Regions from separate parts of the Shewanella sp. 10N.286.52.A9 genome, predicted to be linked through region 2. Evidence: predicted binding sites of a transcription regulator. Region 2 holds the regulator's gene; the other holds the start of a gene.
The links. Region 2 encodes sigma-54, which starts transcription at its own class of promoters, with help from an activator protein. Its sites were predicted from a motif close to GTTGGCACGNNNNTNGNNT; they were not measured.
Positions count from the first base shown of each region.

Region 1: the regulator sigma-54 is predicted to act here: its motif matches at 720-738, upstream of flgF (flagellar basal-body rod protein FlgF).

Region 1 covers NZ_JBFRJQ010000012.1:149,648-155,398, forward strand. Annotated here, with positions in the region: gene flgE (flagellar hook protein FlgE) at 1-579, shown strand, start outside; gene flgF (flagellar basal-body rod protein FlgF) at 786-1,529, shown strand; gene flgG (flagellar basal-body rod protein FlgG) at 1,541-2,329, shown strand; gene flgH (flagellar basal body L-ring protein FlgH) at 2,353-3,027, shown strand; gene AB4128_RS11560 (flagellar basal body P-ring protein FlgI) at 3,038-4,150, shown strand; gene flgJ (flagellar assembly peptidoglycan hydrolase FlgJ) at 4,168-5,247, shown strand; gene flgK (flagellar hook-associated protein FlgK) at 5,247-5,751, shown strand, end outside.
Region 2 covers NZ_JBFRJQ010000006.1:173,417-179,167, reverse strand. Annotated here, with positions in the region: gene lptB (LPS export ABC transporter ATP-binding protein) at 1-724, shown strand, start outside; gene AB4128_RS05880 (RNA polymerase factor sigma-54) at 929-2,413, shown strand; gene hpf (ribosome hibernation promoting factor) at 2,438-2,725, shown strand; gene ptsN (PTS IIA-like nitrogen regulatory protein PtsN) at 2,728-3,171, shown strand; gene rapZ (RNase adapter RapZ) at 3,168-4,013, shown strand; gene AB4128_RS05860 (HPr family phosphocarrier protein) at 4,016-4,288, shown strand; gene mgtE (magnesium transporter) at 4,633-5,751, shown strand, end outside.

The DNA of each region.
Region 1 (5,751 bases), on a different contig from region 2:
AATGCATCAGGCTGGAAAGGCTCGGTATTAAAGTTCAATGATGCGGGCGCATATACAGGCTCAGATCCTGCGGTAGTTGAAACTGTTGAGCTGGGTGTTAATGGTGCTAACGTATTAGGCCCTGGCGCTGATGGCAGTCAAAAAGTCACCGTTGGATTTAATAATCCAACTCAATATGCATCTCCATTTGAAGTGACTGAGTTAACTCAAGATGGTACCACCGTCGGTCGTTTGACTAACGTAGGTATTGGCGAAGATGGCTTAGTGACAGCAAGTTACAGTAACGGTTCGACTGAACCATTAGCTCGAGTTGCTTTGGTTCGTTTTGCTAACGAGCAAGGTTTAACCCAAGTGGGTAATACTTCTTGGAAAGCCAGCTTAGATTCTGGTCCAGCGCTAGCAGGTGAAGCAAATAGTGGTACCTTTGGTAGTATTCGTTCATCGGCGCTTGAACAATCTAACGTTGATTTGACCACTGAGTTAGTGGATTTGATTTCTGCACAACGTAACTTCCAAGCGAACTCTCGTACACTTGAAGTGAATAACACGTTAAATCAGTCGATTCTTCAAATTCGATAAGTTTGACTTGTTTTGACAAAGAGTTGCCGCAACGGCAACTCTTTGCCTTTTCATTTTTTGCCTTTTATTGTTTTTCTTTTCACTTCCTGCTTTTCAAATACATTTCATTTAGTTAGCCATTCTCTATTCACAATTTATATATTGGCACACTCATTGCTAGTTCTAGTTATATCTTTAGTTATGTAAAAAGTTTGACGGAGCGGCAGATGGACAAATTACTGTATGTTGCCATGAGTGGGGCAAAGCAAAATATGAATGCTTTGGCTGTTCGTGCCAATAATTTAGCCAATGCGAATACCGATGGTTTTAAAGCTGATTTGGCTCAAGCTCGCTCTATGCAAGCATTTGGGGAAGGCTTACCGACACGTGTCTTTTCTATGACTGAAAGCCCTGGGCAAAATTTTAGTTCAGGCCCAATTAAAACTACGGGTCGTGATTTAGACATTGCGATTAAAGATAAAGGTTGGATTGCAGTGCAAGGTGCTGATGGCGGTGAAGCGTATACCCGCTCCGGTAGTCTAAGTTTTGACAGTACAGGCTTATTAACTAATGGTCGAGGCAACCCTGTTATGGGAGAGGCTGGACCGATAGTTTTGCCGCTACCAATCGACAAAGTTCAAATCTCGCCTGATGGCATTATTTCTGTAAGACCTCAGGGCGCAACTGCGGATGTGGTTGAAGAAGTGGCCCGAATTAAATTAGTTAATCCATCAAATGAAGAAATGATGCGTGGTGAAGATGGGTTATTTAGGCTGACTTCGGGCTTAAATGCGCCGAACGATCCTAATGTGAATATCGAAACAGGGGCTGTTGAAGGCAGTAATGTTAACGCTGTTTCAGAAATGGTGGCGTTAATTGATATCCAGCGTCAATACGAAATGCAAGTGAAGATGATGAAAAATGCCGAAGAGCTAGACCGTGCTTCATCATCCTTAATGAGAGTTAGTTAGGAGTAATAATTATGCATCCCGCTTTATGGATCAGTAAAACAGGCTTAGATGCCCAACAAACCGATATTGCAGTTATTTCTAATAACGTGGCGAATGCGAGCACCGTAGGCTACAAAAAAAGCCGCGCAGTATTCGAAGACTTGCTATATCAAACAGTTAATCAAGCTGGTGGTATAAGTGCTGATAATACTAAGCTGCCGAATGGTTTGAACATTGGTGCCGGTACTAAGGTCGTGGCAACTCAAAAAATGTTCACCCAAGGTAACATGTTAACCACTGATAACTCGTTAGATTTAATGATTGAAGGCCCTGGATTTTTTGAAGTCGAGATGCCTGATGGCACCGCTGCTTATACCCGAAATGGTCAATTTAGCTTAGATGAAAATGGCCAGATTGTGACTCCAGGTTCTGGTTATGTCGTGCAACCGTCAATCACCATACCTGATGATGCAACTTCAATTACAGTCTCTGCCGAAGGTGAAGTATCAGTAAAATTATCTGGCGCGACAGAAAGCACAGTTGTTGGACAGTTAGCCATGAGCGATTTCATTAATCCATCAGGGTTAGATCCATTAGGGCAAAACTTGTATACCGAAACTGGCGCAAGTGGAACGCCTATTCAGGGAACAGCTTCTTTAGATGGCCTAGGCGCTATTCGCCAAGGGGCATTAGAAACATCAAACGTTAATGTGACTGAAGAGCTAGTAAACCTGATTCAAAGTCAGCGTATTTACGAAATGAACTCTAAAGTGATATCAGCTGTTGATCAGATGATGTCTTACGTGACTCAGAACCTATAATTGTTATTGAAAGGAACTGGATTATGAATAAATACCTAGCGTTAGCATCCGTTATTTTCATTGCCGGTTGTAGTTCAACGCAACAAAAACCTATACCTGATGATCCATTTTATGCGCCAGTGTATCCAGAAGCACCACCAACTAAAATGGTGTCGACGGGGTCGATTTACATGGACCATCAATCGTCTAGCTTATATTCAGATATACGAGCACATAAAGTCGGTGACATTATCACAGTGCTGTTAAATGAATCGACTCAAGCTAAAAAAAGCGCCAATAACGAAATCAAAAAAGACTCTAATTTGAGTGTTGACCCTATCTATGCTGGTGGCGGCAATGTGACGATTAAAGGTGTACCACTTGATTTACGTTATTCTGATGCGATGGACACCAAGCGTGAAGCTGATGCTGACCAATCAAACAGCCTTGATGGCAGTATCTCAGCTAACGTGATGCAAGTGCTCAGTAATGGCAACTTGGTTATCCGTGGTGAAAAATGGATTTCGATTAACAATGGCGATGAATTTATTCGTGTTACCGGCATGGTAAGAAGTCAAGATATCACTCCTGAGAATACAGTTCAGTCAACTCGAGTAGCCAATGCCCGCATTCAATATAGCGGAACAGGTACATTTGCAGATGTTCAAAAAGTAGGGTGGTTAAGCTCATTCTTTATGAGCGAATGGTGGCCTTTCTAAGGAGTATGCCATGAAAATTTCATCTTTATTTATCTCGATTGCCCTTACCGCCTCAGTTGCATTATCGGTATTTTCTGCGCCAGTTCAAGCACAGCGAATTAAAGATATTGCCAACGTTCAAGGTGTACGTAGTAACCAACTGATTGGTTATGGCCTTGTGGTTGGTTTGCCAGGCACAGGTGAAAAAACCAAATACACTGAACAAACATTCAGAACCATGCTGAAAAACTTTGGCATTAATTTACCTGATAATGTGAACCCTAAAACCAAGAATGCGGCGGTGGTAGCGGTGCATGCAGAGATGCCAGCATTTATTAAGCCCGGTCAAAATATTGACATTACCGTATCGAGTTTAGGTGAAGCAAAAAGCTTACGCGGTGGTACTTTACTGCAAACCTTTTTAAAAGGGGTTGATGGCAATGTTTACGCTATCGCGCAAGGCAGCCTAGTGGTCAGTGGTTTCAGTGCAGAAGGTCTAGATGGTTCGCAAGTGATTCAAAATACGCCAACAGTTGGGCGTATTCCTGGTGGCGCGATTGTTGAACGCAGTGTGATGAGTCCATTTGCGACTGGGGATCACCTAACTTTTAACCTACGTCGTTCAGATTTTTCTACCGCTAAAAGTATGGCAGATGCAATTAACGACTTTTTAGGTCCAGGTATGGCAAGAGCGTTAGATGCAACCTCTATTCAAGTCAGTGCGCCTCGTGATGCATCACAGCGAGTTTCTTTTTTAGCGACATTAGAAAATGTTGAAGTCGAGATAGCTGATGAATCTGCGAAAGTGATTGTTAACTCTCGCACTGGCACCATTGTCGTTGGCCAAAATGTGCGTTTAATGCCTGCAGCTGTGACGCATGGCGGATTAACGGTCACCATTGCAGAAGCAACGCAAGTTTCGCAGCCAAATGCATTTGCAAATGGTCAAACGGTTGTCACTACAGATAGCACCATTGATGTTGCTGAAGAAGACAGTCGAATGTTTTTGTTTGACCCAGGTACGACATTAGATGAGCTAGTACGAGCAGTAAACCTGGTTGGCGCAGCGCCTTCTGATGTGCTTGCAATATTAGAAGCGTTAAAGATGGCAGGCGCTTTGCATGGTGAACTTATCATCATCTAAATATTGTCGGTACGACTATGGAAAAGCTGTCAAATTCATCGCACTTTCTGGATCTAGGAGGACTAGATTCATTACGTTCTCAGGCTCAGAAAGACGAGAAAGCGGCACTTAAAGAAGTCGCTAAACAGTTTGAAGGTATCTTTATTCAAATGCTGATGAAAAGCATGCGTGATGCTAACGCAGCTTTTAAATCAGACAGTCCAATGAACAGTCAAACCACTGAGTTTTTTGAGAACATGCGTGATCAACAGATGTCAGTGGACTTGTCTGATAAAGGTATGCTGGGCATTGCTGATTTAATGGTTCAGCAATTATCACCTCAAGATACACCATTTAAGCCTGCCTCTGTCCTTCGTGGCGATATTGATGCAAACATTCAACATGGTTTATTTGATAACAAATCAGCAGACATTGCGGTCAGTCCAATAACGTCGTTTGCACAAAAAATACCCAATGAACCAGTAGTAAATGTTAATCAGCTTGCCAGTCATCACTCGGTGATCGATGAGCAAGCAATGGCGAAAATTCTAGCAGGCGAAAATGACACTTCAGTTGCCGCTAATGGCAATCAATTGCCGCAATCAGTCAATAAAGCGCCGTCCGAATTTAGCAACCCTGCGCATTTTGTTAATACGCTTTATCCTCATGCTGAAAAAGCAGCTAAAGCTCTGGGAACAACACCTGAAGTGTTGCTTGCTCAGTCAGCACTTGAAACAGGCTGGGGTCAGAAAATGATCAGACGTCAAGACGGCACGGCTAGTAATAACCTGTTTAACATTAAAGCCGACACTCGCTGGCAGGGTGATAAGACATCGGTGAACACCTTGGAGTATGAGCAAGGCAAGGCTGTTAAACAAAGAGCTGACTTTAGAATGTACGACAGTATTGAACAAAGCTTTAATGATTTTGTGTCTTTTATTGCCAATGGTGAACGTTACCAAGAGGCCAAAAAAGTGGCTGCAGAACCTGCAAAATTTATTAACGAGTTACAAAAAGCTGGCTACGCCACTGATCCTCAATACGCAAAGAAAGTGCTAAAAGTGATGGAAACAGTGACTAATGGACTTAAGTCTGCATTACCAGGAGAGACTAACTAATGGCTGTTGATTTATTAAATATCGCCCGCACCGGCGTACTGGCGGCTCAATCTCAAATGGGCGTTACCAGTAATAACATTGCTAACGCCAATACGATTGGCTATCACCGTCAAGTTGCCGAGCAGTCGTCGTTAGAATCCCAAAAGATTGGTAACAGCTTTTATGGTACGGGTACTTACGTTACTGATGTTAAGCGGATTTACAATGATTTTGCTGCCAGAGAGTTACGTATAGGTCAAACCTCAATGAGCGCCGCAGAAACTCGTTACACCAAAATGAATGAGATGGATCAGCTCTATTCACAAATTGGTTCAATGGTGCCAGATCGATTAAACGACTTTTTCTCAAGCATTAATAGTGTGGCCGATTTACCAACCGATATCGGTATGCGTGACAGTATGCTTGGCGCAGCGCAACAAGCTGCAAGTAGCCTAAATCAAATGCAGTCTCATCTCGACTCACAGATGAAACAGACTAATAGTCAAATCGGTGCGATGGCTGATC
Region 2 (5,751 bases):
AATTACCTTAACAGCTGAAAACTTAGCAAAAAGCTATAAAAGCCGCCAAGTTGTCAAAAACGTTAGCCTAACCGTTAAAACGGGTCAGATTGTTGGTCTTTTAGGGCCAAATGGTGCAGGTAAAACCACAACCTTTTATATGGTTGTTGGCTTAGTCAAAAGCGATAAAGGTCGTATTTTGATTGATTCTGACGACTTGACTGCAGACCCAATGCATTTACGTGCTCGTAAAGGTATTGGTTACTTACCTCAAGAAGCCAGTATTTTTAGAAAACTCACTGTGCACGATAACATCATGGCGGTGCTGCAAACCCGTAAAACCTTATCGAGTGAGCAACGAATCGAAGAGTTAGAGCACTTATTAGAAGAGTTCAATATTACCCATATTCGTGACAGCCAAGGTATGGCTCTATCAGGTGGTGAACGTCGACGTGTAGAAATAGCACGCGCTTTAGCCGCCAATCCTAAGTTTATTTTATTAGATGAACCATTTGCGGGTGTTGATCCTATCTCCGTGATAGATATTAAGAAAATTATTCAACAACTAAAAAATCGTGGTCTTGGAGTATTGATTACTGACCATAATGTCCGTGAAACACTTGATGTATGTGAGCGTGCGTATATTGTCAGCCACGGAGATTTAATTGCTGAAGGTACGCCTGCTGAGATCTTAGACAATCAGCAAGTCAGGTCAGTATACTTAGGTGAGCAATTCAAGCTATAGTTAGCATTCTTTAGTGTACAAGCATGGCATTTTCGCGGCCAACCAGTCCCACTTTTTAGCGTTATACACTAGACTCAAAACTTAACGCTAATTTTTGGCAAAGTAGAACCCAAGTTCGGTTAAAGTCTAGCTAACACTTACAAAGGTGCTAGACCCATAACATTGTAGTCGCGATGATGAAATTCAATTAGGGATAAGCGGTAAATGAAAGCCTCACTCCAACTTAAAATGGGTCAACACCTGACAATGACCCCGCAGTTGCAACAAGCCATTCGCTTATTGCAACTTTCCTCTTTGGAGCTACAGCAAGAAATTCAGCAAGCACTTGACTCAAATCCTCTTCTTGAGCTTGAGGATGAGTTTGCCAAAGCAAAAGAACCAGTCAAAGACAATGCTCAGCAAACTGACACCGATTTTAGCGATAACAGCCAAGTCAGCGTAGAAAAAGACACCTCATCAGTCGATACAACAGAGTCACTTACGAAAGAGTCCATGCCTGAAGACTTACCAATGGATACCACTTGGGATGAAGTCTACACCGCCTCTCCTAACTCAGGTTCTGGCGCTGTAAGCCGTGATGACGATATGCCATTTCAAGGTGAAACGACTGAAGGTTTATACGAACATTTAGAATGGCAAAAAAACTTAACCCCATTTTCTGAAAATGACCTCGCCATTGCGACAGCCATCATCGACGCAATTGATGATAGAGGTTACTTAACCCAATCAACAGAAGATATTCTCGATGCACTCGGTCTTGAGGATATTGAACTTGATGAGGTTGAAGCCGTTTTAAAGCGTGTACAACATTTTGATCCAGTGGGCGTCGCTGCAAGAAATTTAAGCGAATGTTTGATGATTCAATTGGGACAATACCCAAGCGAAATCCCTTGCATAGAAAATGTAAAATTACTGATATCTGAACACCTAGATTTAATAGCAGGCCGTGATTTCAGATTACTAATGCGTAAAACCAAGCTTAAAGAAGATGATTTACGCGAAGCGATTCAATTTATCCAAACACTGAACCCTCGCCCAGGGTTACAAATTACTCCAATCAAAGATGAGTACGTCATCCCAGATGTCACAGTGTTTAAAAAGAATGGCCGTTGGGTCGTAGAATTAAACCCAGATAATATGCCTAAAATAGGCGTAAATCAGCAATATGCCGCCATGGCAAAAGGCTCAGCCAATCAAGCTGACAGCCAATTCATTCGCGGTCACTTACAAGAAGCCAAATGGTTTATTAAAAGTATTGAAAGCCGCAATGAAACCCTGTTAAAAGTGGCAAATTGTATTGTTCAATTCCAGCAAGGTTTCTTTGAGTTCGGCGAAGAAGCCATGAAGCCTATGGTATTAAATGATATTGCCGAAGCGGTAGAGATGCATGAATCGACCATCTCACGGGTTACAACTCAAAAATATATGCACACCCCTCGCGGCCTTTTTGAACTAAAATACTTCTTCTCTAGCCACGTAAGTACCGATGATGGCGGAGAGTGTTCTTCTACAGCAATCAGAGCCTTTATCAAAAAGCTGGTCGCTGCAGAAAACCAGAAAAAGCCACTTAGCGATAGTAAAATGGCGACGCTACTGGCTGAACAAGGGATCAATGTTGCTCGGCGTACGATCGCCAAATATCGTGAAGCAATGCTCATCCCTCCCTCAAACCAACGCAAAAGCTTATAAGCCTTTGTTATTGGAGGATGATCTATGCAAATTAACCTGACTGGACACCATATCGAAATTACTCAATCTTTACGTGAGTATGTGCAAACTAAGTTTTCAAAGCTTGAACGTCACTTCGAACAGATCAATAATGTTCACGTTGTGCTCAATGTACAAAAGTTACAACAGATTGCCGAAGCTAAATTGCACCTCAAAGGAGGTGAAGTTTTTGCCGTATCTCAAAACGCAGATATGTATGTCGCAATTGACGCCCTGATAGACAAATTAGACCGTCAGGTAATTAAACACAAAGAGAAGTTAATTAAACACTAACGATGGAACTTCGCACCATCCTGCAGCCGGCGTGCACTACCTGTGCCACTCCGGGCAGTAAGAAAAAGGTACTGGAACTTATCAGCAATTTAATGGCTGACCAGTACCCTACTCTATCTTCACAAGCTATTTTCGAAAGTTTAATAGCACGTGAAAAAATGGGTAGCACAGGTATCGGCAATGGCATTGCGATTCCACATGGGCGTTTAGACGACATTGAATCGCCGATCGCTATTTTGATCAAATGTGAAGAAGCTATCGACTTTGATGCTATTGATAAGAAGCCAGTAGACATTTTATTTGCCTTATTGGTTCCTTCTGAGCAATGTCAGCAACACTTAAGCACGTTATCAAGTATGGCTGAGAAATTAAGCGATAAACTCATCCTTAAAAGACTTCGAAAGAGTCATGACGCTACAGAACTGTATCAGGTTATTACTGCATGAAACTTGTCATCGTATCAGGACGATCGGGCTCAGGTAAGTCAGTTGCTTTAAGAGTGTTAGAGGATTTAGGTTATTACTGTGTTGATAACCTGCCTCTCCCACTGATTGGCAGCCTACTAGAGCAGCTAAAAGGAAATAACGAACTTGTCGCCATCAGTGTTGATGTGCGTAATATCGAAGAGCAAGGCAAAGTATTAGAGCAGCAAATTGCTTTATTGTCCGACGATACCACGATCATTAGTTTATTTTTAAATGCCAATGATCAAGTACTGCTAAAACGATACAGTGAAACACGTCGATTACACCCGCTGTCAAAAAATCAAATCTCATTACAAGAAGCGATTCAACTTGAAGGTCGATTGCTCGAACCAATTGCCAAAATGGTTGATCACTACATCGACACATCTCAGCTGAATATTTACGATTTGAGCGATCAAGTCCGACAAATTCTTATGGGCAGTGTTGATAAAGAATTAGTCATTCACTTTGAATCATTTGGATTCAAGCACGGTATGCCTACTGAAGCCGACTTTATGTTTGATGTCCGCTTTTTGCCAAACCCACATTGGGAGCCAGAGTTAAGACCATTAACAGGTCTTGATCAACCAGTACAAGAATTCTTAGGCAGACAACCCCTAGTCAATAAGTTCATCTGGCAGATTGAGAATTTATTTGATACTTGGATGCCGCACCTTGAGCGCAATAATCGCAGTTACCTTACCATCGCGATTGGCTGCACAGGTGGACAGCATCGCTCGGTTTATATTGCAGATCAACTCACACAGCGCTTCAGTAACAGTAAACACCAAGTTAGCGCTCGCCACCGAGAGCTCAACCTGTGACGATGAGTATCTCCAGAGAAATCACCATCAGTAATAAACTTGGGCTTCATGCTCGAGCGGCAACAAAATTAGCTATATTGGCTACGGAATTTAAAGCCAGCATTACCTTGATTCAAGGTGACAAACAAGCCAGCGCAGCGAGTGTGTTAGGTTTATTAATGCTAGAAAGTGGTATAGGAAAAGTGATTACTGTTCAGGCTGAAGGCCCTGATGCGCAGCAAGCACTAGATGCGGTTTGCCAACTGATTAACGACAAATTTGACGAAGAAAGCTAATCCTTTTATATGATTTAACGCTTTCAGGCTAACTCGTTGCTAGTTATCACTTACTAGCAAAACATTGAAATTTACGACTCCAAACCGCTAACAGCCATGCTTTATTAACCTCATATCCTACTCGGGAATACGCTTAAACTAAGCTTTTGCGCTGCTCAAAGCGCATTAAACCAATCAACGGCAAATTATCAACAACAAACAGTTATAGTTAACTATAATAATGTCATGACCCACACCATAACCTGCTTATTTTTTATACGGCAATCAACGCCATATTAGAAACTGCTTCTCCCTTTACACACTGTTAAGTTAATATTAGCAATCGAATTTTTGAGGAGTGGCGAATGAGTATCGAAGTGATAGATAGCGAACTTACAGAACAGCGCCTAAATCAGCTCACCCAAGCACTTGGTAGTGGTATGTTTGTGCATGTGCGCAATATGCTGCATGATATGGCCGCTTCTGATGTCGCCCTCATTCTTGAGTCATCTCCCCCTAAAACACGCCAAGTGTTGTGGCAACTTATCGACCAAGAACAAGCCGGTGAAATTCTTGAAGAACTCGGTGAAGAGTTAAAAGATTCGCTTATCAGTGGCATGACACCTGAAAAAGTTGCGCAAGCCACTTCAGGAATGGACACCGATGACCTAGCTTATATTTTACGTAGCTTGCCAGATGCAGTGTATAAGAAAGTACTGCAATCGATGAGTAGCCAAGACCGTCACCGAGTTGAACAAGCGTTATCCTACCCTGAAGATACTGCCGGCAGTATCATGAATACCGATACCGTGACTTTACGTCCCGACGTGAATATTGATGTGGTACTGCGTTACTTACGCCAACGAGGCAATTTACCCGATACGACAGATACACTCTATGTGGTCGATAAAAACGACCATGTACTTGGCGGGGTCCGTTTAGCCGATCTATTAACCTGTAACCCTAGCGAAACGATCCGCAGCATCATGGATCCGGAGCTTGAAAGTATCCCTGTTGATATGCCAGATAATGAAGTGGCACAGTTATTCGAACGTCATGACTGGATTTCAGCCCCTGTCGTTGATGAACAGCAGAAGTTATTAGGCCGTATTACCATTGATGACGTCGTCGATGTTATCCGTGAAGATGCCGAGCACTCCATGATGGGGATGGCGGGGATGGATGATGACGAGGACACATTCGGTCCCGTCATGAAAAGTACCTTCCGACGCTCTTTGTGGTTAACAATCAATTTATTTGCTGCTTTACTTGCTGCCTCTGTCAGTAACATGTTTGAAGGCACCCTTGAGCAGTTTGCCACTATTGCCATTTTAATGACCATTGTTCCGAGCATGGGCGGCGTTGCTGGTAACCAGACATTGGCTTTGGTCATTCGTGGTATTGCCCTTGGGCATATTGGTCAAAGTAACTCTCGCTGGTTAATAGGCAAAGAGTTAGCCATTGGTTTCCTTAACGGCATCATG